3 regions of the Saccharopolyspora sp. CA-218241 genome follow, and region 3 is predicted to be linked to each of the others. Evidence: riboswitches for the same ligand, from Rfam matches in the RefSeq annotation. Region 3 holds a riboswitch; each other region holds the start of a gene.

Region 1 (7,870 bases), 1.5 Mb from region 3:
CGCGTCATCGATGCGGGCCGCCAGCTCCTTGGGCGCGAACCCGCCGAAGACCACCGAGTGCACCGCCCCGATCCGGGCGCAGGCCAGCATCGCCACCACGGCCTCGGGGATCATCGGCAGGTACAGCACCACCCGGTCGCCCGCGCCCACGCCCAACCCCGCCAGCGCACCGGCGCAGCGCGCGACCTCGTCGAGCAGTTCGCGGTAGGTCCAGCGCCGCACGGTGCCGGTCATCGCGGAGTCCCAGATCAGCGCCGTGCTGTCGGCGCGGCCGTCGCGCACGTGGCGGTCCAGGGCGTTGAAGCAGGTGTTGAGCGTGCCGTCCGGGAACCAGCGGTAGAACGGCGGGCGCTCGTCGTCCAGCGCCCGCGACGGTGCCCGCTCCCACTCGATCGCCCCGGCCGCGTCGAGCCAGAAGCCCTCCGGGTCGGACGAGCTGCGCTGGTAGGCATCGGCGTAGGCACCCATGAGCACGACCTCCTGCGGTGGACCGGCAACGCCTGAGTCCTACCGCACCGCCGTCCGGGAGACCAGGGACCGCGCGGACGAGCGGCCGGAACCGCTTCGGCCGCGCTGTCCGCCGCGCTGCCCGCCGGATGCGGTTCGTCGACGGACCACGACCGCTGGGCGCCGCGCCCGCGCGCCAGCGCGACATCGGCCGCCCCGGCGCCCACAATTTGCGACCGGGGGCGGGGACCGCGCTAACAGAGTCGGCGATCGGACCGACTAGGGGTATGGAGGTGCGTCCATGAGCACGGACATCAGCACGGGGTCGACCGAGTCCGCGGCGAAGGCGGCGGAGCTGCCCACCGCGCCGTGCAGCGTGGTGTGGAGCGGTGGTCATTCCTACGTCCGCGAAGGGGTCAGCGGCGCCCGCTGGGCGGGCGTCGACGACCGCGGCCGGGCCCGGTTCCTGACCGACGCCGACCTCCACCGCCAGGGCTGGAGCCACCGCAGGAGCTGATCGGCGCACCTTCCGCGCCCGGACCCCGAGGTGCCGCGACCTCCTCCCGGCACGGCCGCCACGGCTCCGGTCCGACGCATGTGAGACCCTGATCAGGCCAGCGGACGCGGCGCGTCCGGTCGCCCGGCGCAGGACCGGCCGGGGCGCGGCTGTTCCGGGCACAACCGTTCAGGGGAGGACTCGTGGTGCAGGAAGCCGACAGCACCACGAACGACACGACGGGGGATCGCGACGTGGACCCGGAGCCCACCGGGGACCGTTCGCCCGGCGACCCGGGCATCGCCCGGATCAAGGAAGCCGCCGCCGGCGTCTGGTCCGATCCGGTGCTGACGCTGCCGAACCTGCTCAGCGTGGTCCGGCTCGCCGGGGTCCCGTTCTTCCTCTGGCTGCTGCTCGGACCGCAGGCCGATCTGCTCGCCCTGCTCGTGCTCGTCATCAGCGGCGCGACCGACTGGCTGGACGGCAAGCTCGCGCGCTGGCTCAACCAGTACAGCCGGATCGGCGAGCTGCTCGACCCGGCCGCCGACCGCCTCTACATCGTGGCGACGCTGATCGCCTTCGTCCTCCGCGACGTGGTCCCCTGGTGGGTCGCCGTCGCCCTGGTCGGCCGCGACGTGGTGCTCACCCTCTGCCTGCCGGTGCTGCGCTGGCACGGCTTCGAACCGCCCGACGTGCACTACCTGGGCAAGGCGGCCACGTTCTGCCTGATGTACGCCTTCCCGCTGCTGCTGCTGGTGCAGAACGAGTTCGCGTTCTCCTCGGTGGTGCGGCCGTTCGCCTACGCCTTCACCTGCTGGGGCGGCGCGCTCTACCTGTGGGCGGGCGTGCTGTACCTGGGGCAGGTGGTCGCGGCCGTCCGGTCGGCCCGGTCGGCGCCCCGCTGACCCGCCCCGGCCCCCGGCGGACCCGCCTTGCGACCGCCCGGCCGGCCCCCATACGCTCCCGCCGCGATCACGCGACACGGTCGCGGCCGGATCCGCAGCTCGAGTCAGGAAAGGCAGGACCCAGGTGGCGACCCCGGACGGGATCAAGTACACCCCCGAGCACGAGTGGGTGCTCGGTACCGATGGCACCACGGTGCGCATCGGCATCACCGACTACGCCCAGCAGCAGCTCGGCGACGTGGTGTTCGTGCAGTTGCCGGACCTCGACCAGCAGGTCGAGGCCGGGTCCGCGATGGGCGAGGTGGAGTCGACCAAGAGCGTCTCCGACCTCTACGCGCCGGTCGGTGGCCGGGTGGTGGCCCGCAACGAGCGGTTGGACGAGCAGCCCGACCTGGTCAACACCGACCCGCTCGGTGAGGGCTGGATGATCGAGCTGGCCGTCGACGACCCGGCGGCGGTGGCGGGGCTGCTCACCCCGGAGGCCTACCAGGACCTGATCGACCAGGCATGATCGTCGGTCGCGCGCGGCCGACGGGGCGATCTCGGGAGTCGCGCGTCCCGTGCCTGGCAGGGCACGGTACGTTGGAACACACTTGGCACGATCGATCCGCGTAGAGGAGAGCTCAGGTGAGCCAGAACAGCGGCTCCGGCGACGTTCCACCGGAGCAGTCACCGGAGACCACCTCGGTCTTCAGGCCCTTCCTCTCGGAGCCCGAAAGCACCGAGAGCGCGCCCGCCGCGGAGCCGGCCGCCTCCGGGGTCGATGCGCTGCCCGCGGGGTCCGCCCTGCTGGTGGTCAAGCGCGGCCCCAACGCGGGTTCGCGATTCCTGCTGGACCGGGAGATCACCAGCGCCGGCCGCCACCCGGACAGCGACATCTTCCTCGACGACGTCACGGTGTCCCGCCGCCATGCGGAGTTCCGCTTCGAGGGCAGCAACTTCGTCGTCGTCGACGTGGGGAGCCTCAACGGCACCTACGTCAACCGGGAACCGGTGGACACCTCGGTGCTGGCCAACGGTGACGAGGTGCAGATCGGCAAGTTCCGGTTGGTGTACCTGACCGGGCCGGTCGAGGGCGGCCCGGCGGGCCGCTGACAGGAGGCCGGAGACCGGGTCATCGTGGCGGGGCGGCGCCGAGTGGTGCCGCCCCGAACCACGTCGAGGCGAAGTGCGGTCGGCGACCGGAATCTTTCGGCGCGGCAAGCGGTTCTCCCGTTCAGCGGCCCTTTCGGCGGGCTCGGCGGCGGGCCCCGGGGTGTATCGTGCGCAGAGGTGCTCGACGACGAGCGCGCTCGGTGGCGGTGCGGTCCGGGAGCTGTCGATCGATGCCGCCGGACGGCCGGGAGAACGGTGGCTGACGGGACCGCGCAGGAATGGGCGGGTCCGCCGTATCGCGGGTAGCGTCGGGAGCGTCGGTGCGCGACCCTCGAGGAGGGGGATGCCACGCTTCGGCGCGCTGGAGGAGGCGATGTGACGATGAGCAGTGAGATGCGCGTCGTCGGCGTGCGAGTGGAACTACCAGCCAACCAGCCGATCCTGTTGCTGCGCGAGACCAGCGGTGACCGCTACTTGCCGATCTGGATCGGATCGGTCGAGGCGACGGCGATCGCGCTGGAGCAGCAGGGGGTGCGACCGGCGAGGCCGTTGACCCACGACCTGCTCAAGGACGTCATCGGCGCGCTGGGGCGGGACTTGGAGCAGGTGCGGATCACCGACCTGCAGGAGGGCACCTTCTTCGCCGAGCTGGTGTTCGACGGCGATGTGCGGGTCTCGGCGCGGCCGAGCGACTCGGTGGCGCTGGCGCTGCGCATCGGCGTCCCGATCCATGCCGACGAATCCGTGCTCGACGAGGCGGGCTTGATCATCCCGGACGAGCAGGAGGACGAAGTGGAGAAGTTCCGCGAGTTCCTCGACTCGGTGTCGCCGGAGGACTTCCGCGGCGCCGACACCTGACGTTCGCCCGGAGAGCGGCTTCCCGACCCCCGCGAACGCCTTCGCGGGGGTCGGCTCGTCGGGTCACCCGCGCGTCGCGTTGACCTGCCCACCGGACCGGCCTACCGTCGGATGATGCGAATTGCTCCGGTGTGATTCCGCCGGTGAGCAGGGGTTCGCGGTCCCGGATCGTCGACCCGGGAACCGGTGGTCGGCTCCGTGCCGGACGAGGGGAGGCAGGCGTGGTCGAGGAAGCACCCGGCGAGGATGCTGCCCGAGGTCGGGACGAGCCGGCGCCTGACGCCGCGCTGCCCGACGAGCTCGTCGGCTACCGGGGCCCCGCTGCCTGCCAGATCGCCGGCATCACCTACCGCCAGCTCGACTACTGGGCCCGCACCAAGCTGGTCCGCCCCTCGATAAGGAGCGCCGCCGGGTCGGGCTCGCAGCGCCTCTACTCGTTCAAGGACATCCTGGTCCTCAAGGTCGTCAAGCGCCTGCTGGACACCGGCGTCTCGCTGCACAACATCCGGGTCGCGGTGGACCACCTGCGCCACCGCGGGGTCGAGGACCTCGCCCGCCTGACCCTGTTCAGCGATGGCACCACGGTCTACGAGTGCACCTCCCCGGAGGAGGTCGTCGACCTGCTCCAGGGTGGTCAGGGCGTGTTCGGCATCGCGGTCAGCGGTGCCGTCCGGGAGATCAGCGGCACCATCCACGAGTTCCCGGCCGAGCGGGCGGACGGTCTGGTGTCCGAACCCGCCGTGGGTGACGAACTGGCCCGTCGCCGGAGGGACCGGCAGACCGGCTGATCGGGTAGGCTTCGCGGCATCGTCGACCCCGTGCGGGAGAGTCCGGCAAGGCTACGGCCGAGTCGGCGCCGAAGGAGCAACCCTCCCCGACAACCTCTCAGGCCCACCGGACCGCACGGGCGAGATACCTCTGGAAAGAGGGCGCACCACAGCCGTGGTGCCGTCCCGCCGACGGTGCAAGCCCGGTCCGCCGGGTGAAGCTCTCAGGCGTTCGCGCTGCGAACAGTGACAGAGGGGGAGAGCGGAGCAGTCCGCTGCCCGCCCCCTGTGTTCGCCGCGATGAGTGAGGTGTTGGCGATGACCGAAGTGAACCACGACCGCATTCCGATCGCCGCGCTGGAGCACGGCACGCCGTTCGCCGACCGGCACGTCGGCCCGCGGCCCGCCGAGCTGGCCCGGATGCTCGACGTGATCGGCGTGGGCTCGCTGGAGGAGCTGGGCCAGCGCGCGGTACCCGACGGCGTCCGCGAGCGCGACCTGGCGCTGGCGCTGCCCGACCCGGCCAACGAGGCGGACGCGCTGGCCGAGCTGCGCGCGCTGGCCGACCGCTGCGCGCCGCACACCGAGATGATCGGCCTCGGCTACCACGGCACCACGACGCCGCCGGTGATCCTGCGCAACGTGCTGGAGAACCCGGCCTGGTACACCGCCTACACGCCGTACCAGCCGGAGATCTCGCAGGGCAGGCTGGAAGCGCTGCTGAACTTCCAGACGGTGGTCGCCGACCTCACCGGGGTCCCGCTGGCCAACGCCTCGATGCTGGACGAGTCCACCGCCGCCGCCGAGGGCATGACCCTGGTCCGCCGCGCGGGCAAGGCGAAGTCCGCCGTGTTCGTCGTCGACGCCGATGCCCTGCCGCAGACCATCGAGGTGGTGCGGACCCGCGCCGAGCCGCTGGGCATCGAGGTGGTCGTCGCCGACCTCTCCGCCGGGGCCGCCGGGCTGCCGGACGGCGAGTTCTTCGGTGCCCTGCTGGCCTACCCGGGCGCCTCCGGGGCGGTGCGGGACCAGGAGGAGCTCATCGCCGAGGTCCACCGGCGCGGCGCGATGGCCGTGGTCTCGGCGGACCTGCTCGCCCTGACCCTGCTGCGCCCGCCGGGCGAGGTCGGCGCCGACGTGGTGGTGGGCACCACCCAGCGCTTCGGCGTGCCGATGGGCTTCGGCGGCCCGCACGCCGGATACATGGCGGTCCGCAAGGGCCTGGAGCGCCAGCTCCCGGGCAGGCTGGTCGGGGTCAGCGTGGACGCGGGCGGTGACCTGGCCTACCGGCTGGCCCTGCAGACCCGCGAGCAGCACATCCGGCGGGAGAAGGCGACCAGCAACATCTGCACCGCGCAGGTGCTGCTCGCCGTGGTGGCCTCGATGTACGCCGTCTACCACGGACCCGAGGGGCTGCGGGCGATCGCCACCCGCGCGCACCGGTTCGCCGCGCTCCTGGCCGAGCAGCTCCGCCGCGGCGGGGTCGAGGTGGTGCACGGCGGGTTCTTCGACACCGTGGTGGCCGCGGTGCCGGGGGCCGCCGACGAGGTGGTGGCCCGCGCCCGGCGCGGCGGGATCAACCTGCGCCGGGTGGACGCCGACCACGTCGGCGTGAGCTGCGACGAGACCACGACCCGGGAGCACCTCGCGGTGGTGTTCGAGGCGTTCGGCCTGAACTCCGGGGCGCTGGTCGGCCTGGACGAGCTCGACGCCGCCACGCCCGACGCGCTGCCCACCGCGCTGCGGCGCACCTCCGAGTACCTGACCCACCCGGTGTTCCACACCCACCGGTCGGAGACCGCGCTGCTGCGCTACCTGCGGCGACTCTCGGACAAGGACATCGCGCTGGACCGCAGCATGATCCCGCTGGGCTCGTGCACCATGAAGCTCAACGCGACCGCGGAGATGGAGCCGATCACCTGGCCGCAGTTCTCCGCGCTGCACCCGTTCGCCCCGGCCGAGGACGCGGCCGGGCTGCTCGAGGTGGTCGCCGACCTGGAGCGGTGGCTGGCCGAGGTCACCGGCTACGACGCGGTGAGCCTTCAGCCGAACGCGGGCAGCCAGGGCGAGTTCGCCGGGCTGCTGGCCATCCGCGCCTACCACCACGCCCGTGGTGAAGCGCAGCGCGACGTGTGCCTGATCCCGGCCAGCGCGCACGGCACCAACGCCGCCAGCGCGGTGATGGCGGGGTTGCGCGTGGTCGTGGTGCGCTGCGACGACGCGGGCAACATCGAGCTGGACCACCTGCGCGAACTCGTCGCGGAGCACGCCGCCGACCTGGCCGCGATCATGATCACCTACCCGTCCACGCACGGCGTCTACGAGGACACCGTGCGCGAGGTGTGCGGACTCGTGCACCGCGGCGGCGGCCAGGTCTACGTCGACGGCGCGAACCTCAACGCGCTGATCGGCCTGGCGCGGATGGGCGAGTTCGGGGCGGACGTCTCGCACCTGAACCTGCACAAGACGTTCTGCATCCCGCACGGCGGCGGCGGGCCGGGCGTGGGGCCGATCGGCGTCCGGGAGCACCTCGCGCCGTTCCTGCCCAACCACCCGTTGCAGCCCGCGGCGGGTCCCGAGACGGGGGTGGGGCCGATCAGCGCCGCGCCCTGGGGCAGCGCTTCCATCCTGCCCATTTCGTGGGCCTACATCCGCATGATGGGCGGTGACGGCTTGCGCCGGGCCACCCTCACGGCGGTCGCCGCGGCCAACTACGTCGCCCGCCGCATCGACGGCTACTTCCCGGTGCTCTACACCGGCCAGGGCGGCTACGTCGCCCACGAGTGCATCCTCGACCTGCGCCAGATCAGCAAGACCAGCGGGATCTCGGTGGACGACGTGGCCAAGCGGCTGACCGACTACGGCATCCACGCGCCGACCATGTCCTTCCCCGTGGCCGGCACCCTCATGGTGGAGCCGACCGAGAGCGAGGACCTGGCCGAGCTCGACCGGTTCTGCGAGGCCATGATCGCCATCCGGGCCGAGATCGACAAGGTCGTGGCCGGGCAGTGGCCCGCCGACGACAACCCGCTGGTGAACGCGCCGCACACCGCGGCTTCGCTGGCGGGGGAGTGGAACCACGCCTACGGTCGCGACGAGGCCGCCTACCCGATGGGCACCTCCGCGCCGAAGGTGTGGCCGCCGGTGCGGCGGGTCGACCAGGCGCGCGGCGACCGCAACCTGGTGTGCTCCTGCCCGCCGCTGTCGGCCTACGAGAGCTGAGCTGTTCCGGTGGTCGTCCCAGCCCGGTTGCGGGACGACCACCGGGGTCCGTTCGACACGCCGGGCGGACCCCGGTTTGC
Region 2 (7,870 bases), 540 kb from region 3:
CGACGAGGACCAGGCTGAGCAGGAACGGGATCCGCCAGCCCCACACCAGGAACTGGTCGCCGGAGACCGCACCCGCCGCCGCGAACACGCCGGTGGCCAGGAACATCCCGGCCGGTGACCCGAGGAACGTCCACCCGCCGTACCAGCCGTGCCGGTGCGGCGGCGCGTGCTCCACGGCCATCAGCACCGCCCCGCCCTGCTCGCCGCCGAGGAAGAATCCCTGCACCAGGCGCAGCACCACCAGCATCAGCGGTGCCCACACCCCGACCTCCTGGTAGGTCGGCAGCACGCCGATCGCCGCGGTGCACGCCCCGGTGACGCCGAGGGTGATCACCAGCATCCGCTTGCGGCCGACGAGGTCGCCGAAGTGGCCGATGACCGCGGCCCCGAGCGGGCGGGCGAAGAACCCGGCGCCGAAGGTGGCGAAGGCCAGCAGCGCGCCGACCCACGGGTCGCCGGCGGGGAAGAACAGGTGGTTGAACACCACCGCGGCGGCGGTGCCGTAGATCAGGAAGTCGTAGAGCTCGATCGTGTTGCCGACGGCGCTGGCGAACGCCGCCTTCCGCACGGCGGTGCGGTCCGGGGCCAACGGCGTCGTCGCCATCGGTCCTCCCTCCCGTGCCGGTGATCACGTCCGGCTTCCGGGAAGGTACTCGATGCCCGCTCGCCGGAGACCGGTTCTTTCGAGCGAAGGCCCGCCGATTTCACGCACGCCCGGTAATCAAGACCGGTTCGCGTGTCACACGAAATGGTGTTCTCGCGACATTCCTGCGACGAAGTGGGCGACCGGGGCGATAAGTAGAGGCGAATCCGCTCACATCGACCTGGAGGAACCACGACATGCCTGCACCACGGCTGATCGGCCGCACGCTGCTCGCCACGGCGGCGCTCGCCGGAGTCGCCGCCGCACCGGCGGCGGCGTCCCCCGAACCGGTCAGCGCGCTGCGCCTCGCCGTGCACGGCGAGGCCGTCGGCAGCACCGCGGAGCCCGGCGCAGCACTCCGGACCGCCCTGCTCACCTGCGATCCGGCGGGCGGCACCCACCCCAAGGCCGAGGCGGCCTGCACCGACCTGGCCGGGGTGCGGGGCGACCTCACCGCGCTGGCCGAGTCCCGCCCGGCCAAGATGTGCCCGCTGATCTACCAGCCGGTGACGGTCACCGCCCAGGGCACCTGGCGCGGCAAGCCGGTCTCGTTCGAGCAGACGTTCTCCAACGACTGCGTCGCGACGTCGAGCACCGGCGAGGTCTTCGCCTTCTGACCGGTTCCGGTGCCGGGCCGAGGCCCGGCACCGGTACGGCTAGCGTGGGGGCATGTCCGACGCACCATCCGGTTCCCGCTGGCCACGGCGGCTCTACGAGTCCGGCGAGGAACCCGACGCCCGCTTCACCCTGGCCAACGAGCGCACCTTCCTGGCGTGGATCCGCACCGCGCTCGCGCTCATGGCCGCCGGGGTCGGCGTCGAAGCGCTCAACGCGGTCAGCCCCGCGCCGGAACCGCTGCGCACCGCCCTGGCCGTGCTGCTGCTGCTCGGCGGGGTGCTGTGCGCCGCCACCGCGTTCACCCGCTGGATGAACACCGAACGCGCGCTGCGCCGGGGCGGCTCGCTGCCCGCGCCCCGGCTCGCCCCGGTACTGGGCTACGGGCTCGGCGTCATCGGGCTGGCCGCCTGCGTGCTGCTGCTGGTCACCGGGTTCTGACGTGCTCGGCCCCTGGGACCCCGGGCTCCAGGTGGAGCGCACCACGCTCGCCTGGCTGCGCACCGCGCTGGCCTTCACCGTCGGGATGCTGGTGCTGCTGCGGCTCATCGTGCACGCCAGCGCCCTCGCCGCCGCCCTCTGCGCGGCAGCGACCCTGCCGCTGGCCGTCGGCGTGGCCGGCTTCGCCTGGCGCAGGCACCTCCGCGTCGACCGCAGCGTGCGCGCCGACCAGCCGCTGCCCGACGGCAGGCTGCCCGCGGCGCTGACCGCGCTGGCCTGCCTGGTCGGGTTCTGCGGCCTGGTCTACGTCGCGCTGTCCTGACCCACCGCTACGCCAACCCGGCCGAGCACACCAGCTTCGGCACCAATCCGGTCAGCAGGTCCTGGTCCCGCGAATCCGTCGGCTGGTACTCCGCGATCGTCAGCCCGGCGACCGCGAACCGGGCGGCCAGCGCCGCGACGGACGACAGCAGCTCGTCGGCCGTCAACCCGCCGGGCACCGGCGTGCCCACCGAGCCGACGATGTCCGGATCCAGCACGTCGAGGTCCACGTGCAGGTGCACCGCCGTGGTCCCCGCCCGCACGGCGTCGCCCACCGCGTCCGGGCGCGCCACCTGCTCCGGCGGCACCACCGAGATCCCGCGCGCGTCGATGCAGTCGATCTCGCCCCGGTCGAGGTCCCGGGTCCCGGCCAGCACGACCTGCGAAGGGGCCAGCGGGTTCTCCGGCAGCAACCCGGACGGGCCCTCGCCCAGCAGCGTGCGCAGCACCATGCCGTTGAACGCCCCCGACGGCGAGGACCGCGGCGTGTTCAGATCGGCGTGGGCGTCGAACCACACCACCGCCAAGCCCGCGCCGTGGCGGCGGTGCGCCGCCTCCACCGGCGCGAGGTCCACGCCGCAGTCGCCACCGACGGTGATCAGCGGACCGCCACCCGCCTGGGCGACCGCCACCCGCGCGGCGGCGAGGTTCGCGGCCAGCACGTCGACGTGGTGCACCCCCTCGCCCGTGACCCCGGTGGCTTCCATCACCGGCACCGCGACCGGCGTGCCGCTGGGCAGCATCGCGGACAGCAGCCCAGCACCCTCGCGCAACCGGCGCGCGGTCGGCGACGCCGACGCCTGCCACTGCGCGAACTCGACGACCGCCACGGGCGTCCTCCCCCTCACCGACTCCGGACATGACTATTGCTCACCGCGCATAGCCATGCAACCACCGGGGGTGACAGCAGGGGAACTTTCCTGTCACCGGTGACAGGAAGGTTCCCCTGCTGCCACATCCGAAGCGGACGAACCGGACCGGCAGGCGACCTCGAGCCGAATGCCGACGTTGCCGCGCACCGCATTGGAATACGGGCACACCGAGTCGGCCCTCTCGACGAGCCGCTACCCGTGCTCGCGCTCCACACCGGGCACCGAGACGACCAGTGCCACGCCGAGCTGGAACCCGTCGGCACCGTTGTCGCCGATACCGACCCGTGCCGTGACCGACGAGTCGGTGAGCTGGACCTCCTCCTTGCGCGTGACCAGTGCAGCGCGCTGTGGAAGCAGGCCGCGTATCCGGCGGCGAACAAACTGCTCGCGCTCCCACAGCACGAGCAGCACCAGGTACTGCGGGTAGGTGAGCGAGAGCCCGTCGAGCAGCGGACGGCAGAGGTTCGTGAACGCCCGCGACGCGCTGTAGAGCGCGAAGCACAGTTGGGCGTCCAGCGACAGCGCGACTCCGAGGACTCCACGAGATCACGGGAGCGCGCAATTCAACTGCGCACAATCGACCAGCCGCGGACGCGCCGCCCCTGCCGAGGTGTGATCGGATGTGCCGACTGCACCAGAGGAGGTACCGCATGGCCGAGCTGCAGATCGAGGAAGTCACCGCGGGCGACGGCGCCGAGGCGAAGCCGGGCGACACCGTGCACGTCCACTACGTCGGCACGCTGGCCGACGGGAGCAAGTTCGATTCGTCGCGGGATCGCGGCGAGCCGCTGGTGTTCCCGCTCGGCGAAGGGCACGTCATCGAGGGCTGGGACAAGGGCGTCGTCGGCATGCGCGTCGGCGACGTCCGCAAGCTCGTGGTCCCGCCCCACCAGGCCTACGGCGACCGCGGCGTGCCGCCGGTCATCCCGCCCGCCGCGACCCTGCACTTCGAGGTCGAACTGGTCGGGATCGGCTGAGCAGGTGCGAGCAGGGGAACCTTCCTCTCACCCGTGACAGGAAGGTTCCCCTGCTGCCAACCGAGGCCGGACGCGCGCGGCCGCACGAGCGGTGGGAGGAAAGTTCCCCTGCTCGCGCGCGAACAGGCCGGAACCGGTCAGCCGATGAGTTCGGCGTACTGCTCGGCGGTGAGGACCGGGCCGCTCGCGGTGACGCGCACCTCGAGCAGCCAGCCGCTGCCGAAGGGCTCGGCGTTGACCAGCGCGGGATCGTCCACGACCGCCTCGTTGACGGCGACCACCTCGCCGGTCACCGGCGCGAACAGGTCGCTGACCGACTTGGTGGACTCCAGTTCGCCGCAGGACTGGCCCGATTCGATCGTGTCGCCGACGTCGGGGAGCTGCACGTACACGATGTCGCCGAGGGCCTCGGCCGCGTGCTGGGTGATGCCGATCCGGACCAGCTCGTCGCGGTCCTCGATCCACTCGTGCTCTTCGGTGTAGCTCAGGTTCGCAGGCAGCGTCATCTCGGGAGGCTCCATCGCTTCAGGGGCACGCGGGTGCCCGGGTGTGCTGGGCCTCCCCCTCTGTTTCGGAACCTGAGAGCTTCGCCGCGCGAGCAGCTTGCACCGTGGGTGGGCGTCCTCGTCGACGCGCGCTTTCCAGAGTTGCCTGGCCCGGACGGTCATGGGTGCCTGAGAGTGTGCGGGGAGTCTTGCTCCTTCGGCGCCGTGGTTGCGCTCGGTGAGCGGCCACGGGCTCTCCCGCCCGGGATCATCGGCCGATATGCGATTGTCGACGTGCTCAGCAACGATAATCGCGCCTGCCCGGGTGTCAATGCCTCCCGCCCGGTGGGCCGGAGGAAGGGACAGGGGTGCGCGGCGTCCGGGAGCTGCTCGATCGCATGAGCCCGGCCCTGCTGCGCCCGGTGGTCGTTCCGGACCCGACGCGCCGCGTCACCGACGTGGTCATCGCCGAACCGGGTGAGCGACCATCCGCCGGAACGGGGGATCTCGTGCTGGGCGTGGCGGTCACCGATGGTGCCGACGCCGCGGAACTGGTACGCGCGTGCGCTGACCTCGACGCGGCGGCGGTGCTGCTCAAACCACCGCTGGCCGAGCGGCCGGCCGTGGTCGCGGCCGCGGAGCGGGCCGAGATCGCGCTGGTCGAGGTGCGTTCCGGGACCGCGTGGGCCCAACTGGTGTGGCTGGTCCGCGCGGCGCTGGCCGAGGGATCGGACGGCGACCCGCGCGGCGGCGGGCGCGACGACCTGTTCCGGTTGGCCGACGCGGTCGCCGAGGTGGTGGACGCGCCGGTGACCATCGAGGACGCCCGCTCGCAGGTGCTCGCGTACTCCGCGCGGCAGGACATGATCGATCCGGCCCGGGTGTCGACGATCATGGGACGCGGCCAGCCCGCCGACGTGCTCGCGAAATTCCGGGCGCGCGGCACGTTCCGGCAGCTCAGCAAGGGCAGCGCGACGATCTTCGTACCCGCCCAGCAGGACGGCACGCTGCCTCGCCTGGTCGTCGCGCTGCGGGTGGGCGGCGAGTTGCTCGGGTCGATGTGGGCGGTGGTCCCCGACGAGGTCGGCGAGGAACGGGCGGCCGCCTTCGCCGAGACCGCGCCGCTGGTCGCGCTGCAACTGCTGCGCTGGCGGTCCCTCGCCGACACCGAACGGCAGCGCACCGCCGAACAGGTCCGGTTGCTGCTGGAAGGCCGCGCGGGTTGGCGGACCGCGGCGGACGAACTCGCCGTGCGCGACCGGCCGCACCGGGTCGTCGCCATCGACGTCGCCTCCGGCGACGCACCCGCCGAGGCGCACCGGTTGTCGACGTGGGAACGGCTCGACCGCGGCGTCGGACAGCGTCCCCTGCTGACCGAGATCGGCACGCTCCTCTACGCGGTGGTCCCCGACGACGACGCCGGATGGCCCGCGCTGCGCGCCGCGCTGCTGGACGACCGGTCGCCCAATCGACCGCTGATCGCAGTCGGCGGCCCGTCCCCGGTGAGCGGTCTGGCGGACTCGCGAGCCGAAGCCGAGGAGCTGATCGGGTTGCTGCGCGGCGGGCGGGTTCGGGGCCCGGTCGCGGTGCACGAGCAGGTGTGGCACCGGGTGGTGGTGCATCGCGCCTCCGTCGCCGGACCCGAGATCGGCGCTCTCGGTCCGCTGCGACTGCTGCGCGAGCACGATCGCGCACAGGGCACCGACTACCTCAGCACCCTGCACGCCTGGCTACGCCACCCCGGACGGCCGCGCGCGGCGGCCGACGAGCTCCGCGTGCACCCCAACACGTTCCGCTACCGCATGAAGCGCCTGGTCGAGATCGCACCGGTCGACCTCGACGACCCCGACGTCCGCACCGCCCTGCTCATCCAGCTCGCCACCGACCGCTGGACCCGCGACCGGTAGACGACCGGCGGCATGGCAGCAGGGGAACCTTCCTGTCACCGGTGAGAGGAAAGTTCCCCTGCTGCCATCGGTGGGAGGAAGGTTCCCCTGCTGCCACCGTCACCCCGCCGCCGCGATGGCAGGGGCCGGTGGACTGTGCCACGGTGACGGCGAGCGCGAAGGCGGCGACGGGGAAGGCCGTGATGACAGGATTCCGCCCCGCCCTGGGGCTGACCGCCGAGCAGGTGCGCGAGGTGGTCGAGTTGGCCGGCCGAGCGCCCTCGCTGCACAACGTCCAACCGTGGCGCTTCGCGCTGTGCCCCGAGGTGCTGGAGCTGCACGCGGACCCGACGACCCGCCTGCCGCACACCGATCCGGGTGATGCGGAGCTGCGGCTGGGGTGCGGTGCGGCGCTGTTCACCCTGCGGGTCGCGCTCGCCCACCACGGCGTCGACGCGGCGGTGGTGCTGCCACCTCGTCCCGCGGCGAACTCGACGCTGTTGGCGCGGGTGGCCGCGACGTCACGTCCGGACGGTGTTGACGGCCTGTTCCGGTCGATCGAGGCACGCCGCACCAACCGGCGGCCGTTCCGGGCCGATGCGGTGCCGACGAGCGCCCGGCACGCTCTCGCCGGAGCGGTGGAAGCCGAAGGGGCGGTGCTGCACGTGGTGGACCGCGCCGAACGCGCTCGGCTGGTCGAACTGGTGCACCGCGCCCACGCCGCGCAGTCCGCCGATCCGGGGTTCCGCGCCGAGCTGGCCCGGTGGACCGGGCGGTCCGGGGAGGAGCGTCGGGGTGTCCCGGTCGAGTCGGCCGGACCGGAGCCGGAACCGCAGGACGAGTGGGTGCTGCGGGATTTCGCGGCGGGCGCGTCGCGACCGAGGGTCCCGGGGAAGGACTTCGAGGACGACCCGCTGATCGTGGTGGTCGCGATCGGCGGCGTCGACTGGCAGGCGGACGTGCGAGCCGGGCAAGCGGTGCAGCGCATGCTGCTGACCGCGACCGGGCTGGGGCTGAGCGCCTCGTTCCTGTCGCAGGTCGTGGAGGTGCCGGACACCCGGGACGCGTTGTGCGGACTGCTCGGCGGGACGCTGCGACCGAAGGCCGTGCTGCGGCTGGGTTTCGGCTCTCCCGTGCCGGCCACGCCGCGCCGCGACCCCGCCGAGCTGCTCGTCGAGCCGTCTCCCTGAGCACCTGGTCCACCGCGCTCGCGACGCCTGCTGCCAGCTCCCGGCTGCGGGACCCCTGCACGCGCTGCGACGTATCGGGGGCGAACCGCGCCGGTCCCGCCGACCGTCGCCGACGACGAGCGGCGGGTGACGAGCGCACTGGCGTGCCGGGAGGCGAGTTCGTCGGCGACCTCCGCACGGCCCGGGAGCGGGTTCATCGCCCGCCATCCGCCCACGGCGTCGAACAGGCGTGGGGAGTCACCGAGCGGCGCCCGGCCGGACCCGTCGCGCGCTGTAGCGATGATCCGGCGGGTCAGTCCTCGGCGCTGTCGTCGCGGGCGAGGAAGGTGGCCAGCCGCTCGGTGGCGTCCTCGAACTCCGGGTTGAGGTCGACGAAGGCGCGCATCCGGTCGGCGACCCAGGACAGCGTGACCTCCTCGTCGCCGCGACGGTCCTCCAGT
Region 3 (7,870 bases):
CACCGGCGTGACGTCGCTGTCCGGCTACGTCACGGCCGCCGACGGGACACCGCTGATCTTCTCCGTGCTGTTCAACGACTTCCTGTCGGACTCGCCGAAGGACCTGGAGGATGCCGTGGCGATCCGCCTCGCCGAGTACCGGGGCGCGGCCGACCGGCCGCGGGAGGCCGCACCGCTGCCGAACGCCGGTGCCGACGATCCGGTGACCCGGGTGGACGAAGGCGCCGTGGAGTGCTCCTGGACCAAGAGCTGCTGAGCCGGGATTCCTGGGGCCGCTGAGGTGCGCGGGACCCCGGGGACGGGGTCGGGGAGAACCCGGTGCCGGGTCGGGAGGTTTCCCGGGCGCGGGTTCGACGGGCGCAGGTAGCGTGATGAGCGCCCAGCAGCCCGCGTCGAGGAGAGCACGTGTCGTTCATCAGCGAATTCCTGGCCTTCGTCGCCGGATTACCCAGGCCGCTGCTCGTGCTCGTCACGGGCGCGCTGGTGCTCGGCGAGTGCACGATCGGCCTCGGGTTCCTGGTGCCGGGGAGAGCGGGTTGTTGATCGCCTCCGCCGCGGTGACCGACCTGGGCTTCTTCTTCACCCTCTCCGGCGTGGTGGCGGCGTGCGCGGCGCTCGGGGACAACATCGGGTACTGGCTGGGCAGGCGGTACCGGCTGAAGATGCGCGAGACGCGGGTGGTGCGCAAGCTCGGCCAGCAGCACTGGGACCGGGCCGGCCGGTTGCTGTGCCGCTACGGGATCGGCGCGGTGCTGGTGGCGCGGTTCCTCCCGGTGGTGCGCACGCTCACCCCGGCGGCGGCCGGGGCCAGCGGCCTGGGCTACGGCCGGTTCCTCGCCGCCTCCCTGATCGGCGCGGTGAGCTGGTCGGCGCTGCACGTCAGCATCGGCTGGGCGGCCGGGGCGTCGGCGAAGTACATCGAGGCGTGGCTCGGCCGGGCGAGCTGGCTGCTGATCGCCGTGCTGGTCGCGGTGGTCGTCGGCACCTGGCTCTACCGGCGCAGGCGCCAGGCTCGCGTGCACCGCGCCACCGCCGCGCAGGACGACGAGGTCGAAGAAGCGGCCTGACCCGCCCAACGGAGCGGACCCCAGCACCACCCCTCCGCGCCACCGACCGACTCCACGAAGCCCCCGGAGCCGCGCCCACCCGGGTGGTCCTGAACGAGGTGAGAGGCACCCTGCACCCAGTTGCGTGGTACAGGGTGCCCCCTCACTCGGCCCACTTCCGGGTGGTCCTGTGCGGGGGCGTCACGGGGAGGCGTGCTCGCCTTCGCCGGCGGGTTCGTCGGGGGACCGGCCGCGCCGGGAGAACCGGTAGCCGATGATCACGGCGGCGGCCAGCAGCGGCGCGATGTAGAGCGCCACCCGGGTTTCGGCGTCGAACCCCAGCAGCACCAGGACCATCGCCAGGAACGCCAGCACGAGGTAGTTCGAGTGCGGCGCGAACGGCATCCGGAACCGGCCGGCGGGCAGCAGCCCGGCCCGCACCTTGCGGTGGTAGCCGAGGTGGGCGAGCAGGATCATGCCCCACGTGAAGATCGCGCCGATGGTGCTCGCGCTGGTGATGTAGACGAACGCCTGCTCGGGCACCAGGTAGTTCAGCACCACGCCGACGAGCATCGCGCAGAAGGTCACCGCGATGGCCCGGGACGGCACCGCGCGGGGGCTGAGCCGCCCGAGCGCCCGCGGCGCCTGGCCGTCCTGGGACAGCGTGCGCAGCATCCGGCCGGTGGAGTAGATGCCGCTGTTGCAGGACGACAGGGCCGCCGTGGTGACCACGAAGTTGACCACGCCCGCCGCGGCCGGGATGCCGATCAGCGCGAAGGCGTGCACGAACGGGCTGCCGTCGGCCGGGAACCGGAACCAGGGCACCAGCGCGGTCAGCGCGGCCAGGGCACCCACGTAGAAGATCAGGATGCGCCACATCACCGCGTTGATCGCGCGCGGCAGCACCTGCCGCGGGTTGGCGCTCTCGCTGGCCGTCTGCCCGACCATTTCCACGCCGACGAAGGCGAACATGACGATCTGGAAGGCCACCAGCGCCGCGACCGGACCGTTCGGGAAGAACCCGCCGTGCGACCAGATGTTGCTCAGCGAGGCGGTGTCGCCGAGGTCGCTGAAGCCGAACACCAGGATCGCCGCGGCCAGCACGATCAGCCCGATGATGGCCAGCACCTTGATCAGGGCGAACCAGAACTCGAACTCGCCGAACAGCTTCACCGCGATCAGGTTGACGCCGCTGAGCACCACCAGCGCGCCCAGCGCCGGGATCCACTGCGGCAGGCCGGGGAACCAGAACTCGAAGTACTCGCCGACCGCGGTGATCTCGGCCATGCCGGTGACGATCCACACCATCCAGTAGCCCCAGCCGGTCGCGAACCGGGCCCACGGGCCGACGAACTCGCCCGCGTACTCCGCGAAGGACCCGCTGACCGGCCGGTACATCAGCAGCTCGCCCAGCGCCCGCATCACCAGGAAGATCATGCCGCCCGCGATGGCGTAGATCAGGATCAGCCCGGGGCCGACCTGGTGCAGCGCCTTGCCGGAGCCGAGGAACAGGCCCACGCCGATCGCGCCGCCGAGCGCGATCATGTTGATGTGCCGGTTGCTCAGGTCCCGGCGGTACTCCTCGCTGGCGGGTGTGCTCATCGGCGGACTCCTCACCCGGCGGTGTGCTGCTGGCAGCGCCCGATACTGCGCCACCGCCGTGCCGTCCGCAAGCCGGAAATACTTGTCACCGAGGGAGTTTCGGCCCCATAACGATCCACTTCGGATCTTCCGGACGCAGCAGGGGCCCGCGTTCGGCGAACGCGGGCCCCTGCGGGTCAGCCGGTCACAGCTCCGGGTAGAGGGGGTTGGCCTTGGCCAGGGTTTCGACCCGGCTGCGCAGGGCGGTGGCGGTGGCCTCGTCGAAGCCGGGCTTGAGGGCTTCGGCGATGATGTCGGCGACCTCGGTGAACTCGGTGTCGCCGAAGCCGCGGGTGGCCAGTGCCGGGGTGCCGATGCGCAGCCCGGAGGTGGTCATCGGCGGTCGCGGGTCGTTGGGCACCGCGTTGCGGTTGACCGTGATGCCGATCTCGTGCAGCCGGTCCTCGGCCTGCTTGCCGTCCAGCTCGGAGTGGCGCAGGTCCACCAGCACCAGGTGCACGTCGGTGCCGCCGGAGACCAGGGAGATCCCGGCGGAGCGGGCGTCGTCGGCCTGGAGCCGCTCGGCGAGCAGCTTGGCCCCGGCCACGGTGCGGCGCTGCCGGTCGGCGAACTCCGCCGAGGCCGCGACCTTGAACGACACCGCCTTGCCCGCGATCACGTGCTCCAGCGGCCCGCCCTGCTGCCCGGGGAACACCGCGGAGTTGAACTTCTTGGCCAGCGCGGTGTCGGCGGACAGGATCACCCCGCCGCGCGGACCGCCGAGGGTCTTGTGCGTGGTCGTGGTGACCACGTGGGCGTGCGGCACCGGGTTCGGGTGCAGCCCGGCGGCCACCAGCCCGGCGAAGTGCGCCATGTCGACCATCAGATAGGCGCCGACCTCGTCGGCGATCTCGCGGAACCGGGCGAAGTCGAGCTGCCGCGGGTAGGCCGACCAGCCCGCGACGATGAGCTGCGGCCGGTTCTCCCGGGCCAGGCGGGCGACCTCGTCCATGTCGACCCGGTGGTCGTCGTCGCGCACCGTGTAGGGCACCACGTTGTACAGCTTGCCGGAGAAATTGATCTTCATCCCGTGGGTCAGGTGACCACCGTGCGCCAGATCCAGACCCATGATGGTGTCACCCGGCTTGAGCAGCGCGAACATCGCCGCGGCGTTGGCCTGCGCCCCCGAGTGCGGCTGGACGTTGGCGTACTCCGCACCGAACAACGCCTTGACCCGGTCGATGGCCAGCCGCTCGACCACGTCGACGTGCTCGCAGCCACCGTAGTACCGCTTGCCCGGATAGCCCTCGGCGTACTTGTTGGTCAGGACCGAACCCTGCGCCTCCAGCACCGACCGCGGCGCGAAATTCTCCGAAGCGATCATCTCCAACGTCGCCTGCTGGCGGTTCAACTCGGCACCGACCGCCGCCGCCACCTCGGGGTCGACCGCGGCGAGCTGGTCGTTGAACAGGTCAGGTGTCGACATGGTGTTGCCTCCTGTAGTGATCTCTCAGGCGTTGCGGCGGTAGAAGGGGAGCTCGACGACCTCCACGGGCGCGGTCCTGCCCCGGATGTCCACCTGCAGCGCGGTGCCCGGCGCGCTGTGCGCCCGGTCCACGTAGGCCATCGCCACCGGGTGCCCCAGCGTCGGCGACGGCGCACCGCTGGTGACCTCGCCGACCTCGGTGCCCGCGTCGTCGAGGACCCGGTAGCCGTGCCGGGGAGCGCGGCGCTGGTCGGTGGTCAGCCCGACCAGGGTGCGGGCGGTGGGCTGCTCGGCGACCGCGGCCAGCGCCGCCTTGCCGACGAAGTCGCCCGGCTTGTCGAGCTTGACCACCCGGCCCAGGTTGGCGTGGAACGGGGTCAGCTCGGTGGAGAGCTCGTGGCCGTGCAGCGGCATCCCGGCCTCCAGCCGCAGCGTGTCCCGGCAGGACAGCCCGGCGGGCCGCAGCTCGTGCTCGGCGCCCGCCTCGGTCAGCGCCTGCCAGATGGCCGCCGCGTCGCCCGGCGCGGTGAACAGCTCGAAGCCGTCCTCGCCGGTGTAACCGGTGCGGGCCAGCAGCACCGGGTGACCGGCCACCGCGCTCCGGTAGCCGGCGAAGTACTTGACCTCGGTGAGGTCGGTGTCGGTCAGCGGGGCCAGGATCGCGGCGGCGCGGGGTCCCTGCACCGCCAGCAGCGCGTACTCCTCGGAGACGTCGGCGAACTCGGCGTCGAACCCGCCGACGCGCTCGGCGAGCTCGGCGGCGACCACCGCGGCGTTCGCGGCGTTGGCCACCACCAGGTACTCCTGCTCGGTGAGCCGGTAGACGATGAGGTCGTCGAGCACGCCGCCCCGCTCGTCGCAGAGCATCGTGTAGCGGGCGCGGCCCGGCTTGATCCCCGACGCCTTCGCCACCAGCGCGTGGTCCAGGGCCTCGGCGGCCTGCGGGCCGCTGATCCGGAGCTCGCCCATGTGGGTGAGATCGAACAGCCCGGCGGCGGTGCGCACGGCGTGGTGCTCGGCGGTGTCACCGGAGTACCGCAGCGGCATCCGCCAGCCCGCGAACTCGGTGAAGGTGGCGCCGAGCGACTCGTGCACCTCGTGCAGCAGGGTCCGTCGTGGCGACGACATGGCTATGGCTCCTCCTGGTGGGCGCGGGTCGGCGGACGAGGGGCCGGTCAGCCGCGCGAAGCACAACCTTATCCGGGGCACCCCGACGTCGACCTGCGCGGGTTCGCGCTGGTCGGGGTCTCCCCGGAGTCATTGGCCTGAGAGTTTCACCGCGGTCCGGCGCCAGGACACCGGGCGGCTTGCACCGTGGGCGAGGAGCGGGGCTCCTGCTTTTCTCCGTGTTCGCCTGCTGTCGCGCGGTGCCGGTGCCTGAGAGTTTCTTGGGGAGATTGCTCCTTCGGCGCCCCGTGACGCTGGGGTCTCTCCCGCACGACGTCGTCGGCGCGGTCTTGAGTTGTGGGCCGGTCGGATTCGGACGCTACGGAGGTGCGCGAAGCCAGTCAACACAACGCGAGGGTGATCTCAGTGGAAGGTGTTGTGGTCCGATCGCGATGCGGTGCGGGTGACTCAGCCGGGCTGGGTGGTGAGGTCGTGGTGGAGGCGGGTCAGGCTGTCGACCAGGGCGGTGAGTGCGAGCTCGAAGCTGTCCGCGTCGATCTCGGCCGCGTGCTCGCGCAGCAGGTGGGCCCGGTCCAGGTGGGGGAAGCGCTCGTCGTAGAGCTCCGCCTCGTCCGGGAAACCGGCCGAGAATGAGCCCATCGCCGAGCCGACCACCAGGTACTTGGTGGAGGCGCCGATCATCGTCGCGTACCGCTGCGGCCAGCCCGCCGAGGTGAGCCCGCCGTGCACGGCGTCGGCGCGGCGCAGCGCGGTCTCCCGCCGGGCCGGACCGGAGGCCAGGAACGGGACCAGGTGGGGGTGCGCGATGAGCGCGGCCCGGAACGAGCGCGCCCAGGTGCGCAGCCCGGTCGCCCAGTCCTGCTCGAAGCCGCTGACGTCCACGGCGCGCATCACGCCGTCGGCGATCTCGTGCAGCAGTTCGTCCTTGCCGGGCACGTGGTTGTAGAGCGACGCGGCCTTGACGCCGAGCCGGTCGGCGAGCCGCCGCATGGACAGCGCTTCCAGCCCGAGCTCGTCGATGATCTCCAGACCGGCCAGCCGGATGCGGTCCGGCGTCAGCAGGGGATTGCTGGGGCGGGGCACGGTCCCTCCTCCTCGGAACACCCTTGCGGGCCTCGTCGCGGCGGTTCTAGACTCCCATAAAACTAACGCCGTTAGTCACAGGGCGCGGAAAGGAAAGCCCCATGGTCGACTTCTCGCTGTCGGAGACCGAGCGCGACATCCGCGACTGGGTTCGCAACTTCGTCCAGCGCGAGCTGGTGCCGCTGGAGCCGGAGGTGCTGCGCCGGGAGCGCGCCGGCGAGCGCGGCCTCACCAAGGACGAGCAGCGGGAGCTCCAGGACAAGGCCAAGCAGGCGGGCTTCTGGGGCGTGCAGACCCCGGAGGAGTACGGCGGGATGGACCTCTCCGCCGTGATGTCGGCGCTCATCGAGGCCGAGCTGGGCCGCACCTTCGTGCCGTTCCGGTTCGGCGGGTACGCCGACAACATCCTCTACCACGCCAACGAGGAGCAGAAGCGGGAGTACCTGCTGCCCACCATCGAGGGCACCCGCAAGTCCTGCTTCGCGATCACCGAGCCGGGCGCCGGGTCCGACGCCAAGAACCTGCGCACCACCGCGCGCAAGGAAGGCTCGGAGTGGATCGTCAACGGCGAGAAGACGTTCATCACCGGCGGCATCGACGCCGACTTCGTGATGGTGTTCGCGGTCACCGACCGGGAGAAGGGGGCCGACGGCGGCGTCACCTGCTTCCTCGTCGACCGCGACATGGGCTGGAAGTCCGAGCCGATCGACATCATGGGCCCGTGGGAGCGCCGCCCCGCCGCGCTGGTGTTCGACGAGGTCCGGGTGCCGGAGCGCAACGTGCTCGGCGAGGTCGGGAAGGGCTTCCGGCTGGCCATGCAGTGGATCGGCCGCGGCCGGTACCTGCTGCCCGCGCACGCCCTCGGCGCCTGCGAGCGGCTGCTGGAGATGGGCATGGACTACGCCAAGACCCGCGAGACCTTCGGTGAGCCGATCGCCGAGCGGCAGGCGATCCAGTGGATGGTGGCCGACTCCGCGGTGGAGATCGAGGCGCTGCGCTGGCTGGTGCTGCACGCCGCGTGGCAGGTCGACCAGGGCGGCGACTCCCGGCACGCCCAGTCCATCGCCAAGCTCTACGGCGGCACCCGCGCCGGGGAGATCGTGGATCGGGTGCTCCAGATGCACGGCGGCATGGGCTACACCAAGGAGCTGCCCATCGAGCGCTGGTACCGCGACCTGCGGCTGCTGCGGATCTTCGAGGGCACCGACGAGATCCAGCGCCGCACCATCGCCCGCAACCTCCTCAAGGGCCACGCCTCGGTCTCCGGTGCCCTCGGCTGACCCGTCCCGTTCCTGGTGAGGGGCACCTTCGTCCGACGTAGCCGGATGAAGGTGCCCCTCGCTCATTCACCTTCCGGGTGAAATGGGAGGTGCTGGTGGGACGGTGGCCGGTGGGTGGTTCGCCGAGATCGTCGGGAGCCGGCCGGGAGTGGGTACCCTGGAGGTGGAGTTGATCGCGGCTCGACCGCGCCCGGCCGGAGCTGAGGAGACGCTATGTCGTTGTTCAAGAAGGTCAGCCAGTTCGCCAGCAGCCCGCAGGGCCGCAA

Evidence for each region. A riboswitch is a leader RNA that binds a small molecule or an ion and turns the genes downstream of it on or off. The one in region 3 is predicted to bind glycine.
Region 1: linked by a shared signal. The riboswitch ahead of gcvP (aminomethyl-transferring glycine dehydrogenase) and the one ahead of gcvT (glycine cleavage system aminomethyltransferase GcvT) in region 3 are both predicted to bind glycine.
Region 2: linked by a shared signal. The riboswitch ahead of gcvH (glycine cleavage system protein GcvH) and the one ahead of gcvT (glycine cleavage system aminomethyltransferase GcvT) in region 3 are both predicted to bind glycine.

Annotation. Positions count from the first base shown of each region.
Region 1 covers NZ_CP191860.1:2,823,315-2,831,184, forward strand. Annotated here, with positions in the region: gene ACQP0T_RS13420 (propionyl-CoA synthetase) at 1-468, opposite strand, end outside; gene ACQP0T_RS13425 (hypothetical protein) at 749-964, shown strand; gene ACQP0T_RS13430 (CDP-alcohol phosphatidyltransferase family protein) at 1,147-1,848, shown strand; gene gcvH (glycine cleavage system protein GcvH) at 1,973-2,359, shown strand; gene garA (glycogen accumulation regulator GarA) at 2,476-2,943, shown strand; gene ACQP0T_RS13445 (bifunctional nuclease family protein) at 3,325-3,801, shown strand; gene ACQP0T_RS13450 (MerR family transcriptional regulator) at 4,023-4,589, shown strand; glycine riboswitch at 4,613-4,713, shown strand; gene gcvP (aminomethyl-transferring glycine dehydrogenase) at 4,887-7,790, shown strand.
Region 2 covers NZ_CP191860.1:4,861,100-4,868,969, forward strand. Annotated here, with positions in the region: gene ACQP0T_RS23120 (MFS transporter) at 1-604, opposite strand, end outside; gene ACQP0T_RS23125 (SSI family serine proteinase inhibitor) at 841-1,260, shown strand; gene ACQP0T_RS23130 (YidH family protein) at 1,313-1,699, shown strand; gene ACQP0T_RS23135 (DUF202 domain-containing protein) at 1,701-2,021, shown strand; gene ACQP0T_RS23140 (arginase family protein) at 2,029-2,850, opposite strand; gene ACQP0T_RS23145 (hypothetical protein) at 3,085-3,303, opposite strand; partial or broken gene ACQP0T_RS23150 (MarR family transcriptional regulator) at 3,283-3,414, opposite strand; gene ACQP0T_RS23155 (FKBP-type peptidyl-prolyl cis-trans isomerase) at 3,543-3,869, shown strand; gene gcvH (glycine cleavage system protein GcvH) at 4,007-4,375, opposite strand; glycine riboswitch at 4,426-4,520, opposite strand; glycine riboswitch at 4,521-4,625, opposite strand; gene ACQP0T_RS23165 (PucR family transcriptional regulator) at 4,723-6,261, shown strand; gene ACQP0T_RS23170 (Acg family FMN-binding oxidoreductase) at 6,444-7,430, shown strand; gene ACQP0T_RS23175 (DUF6104 family protein) at 7,723-7,870, opposite strand, start outside.
Region 3 covers NZ_CP191860.1:4,321,417-4,329,286, reverse strand. Annotated here, with positions in the region: gene dacB (D-alanyl-D-alanine carboxypeptidase/D-alanyl-D-alanine endopeptidase) at 1-256, shown strand, start outside; gene ACQP0T_RS20635 (hypothetical protein) at 406-543, shown strand; gene ACQP0T_RS20630 (DedA family protein) at 537-1,067, shown strand; gene ACQP0T_RS20625 (amino acid permease) at 1,248-2,648, opposite strand; gene glyA (serine hydroxymethyltransferase) at 2,833-4,113, opposite strand; gene gcvT (glycine cleavage system aminomethyltransferase GcvT) at 4,138-5,241, opposite strand; glycine riboswitch at 5,358-5,468, opposite strand; glycine riboswitch at 5,469-5,559, opposite strand; gene ACQP0T_RS20610 (TetR/AcrR family transcriptional regulator) at 5,689-6,324, opposite strand; gene ACQP0T_RS20605 (acyl-CoA dehydrogenase family protein) at 6,426-7,604, shown strand; gene ACQP0T_RS20600 (hypothetical protein) at 7,818-7,870, shown strand, end outside.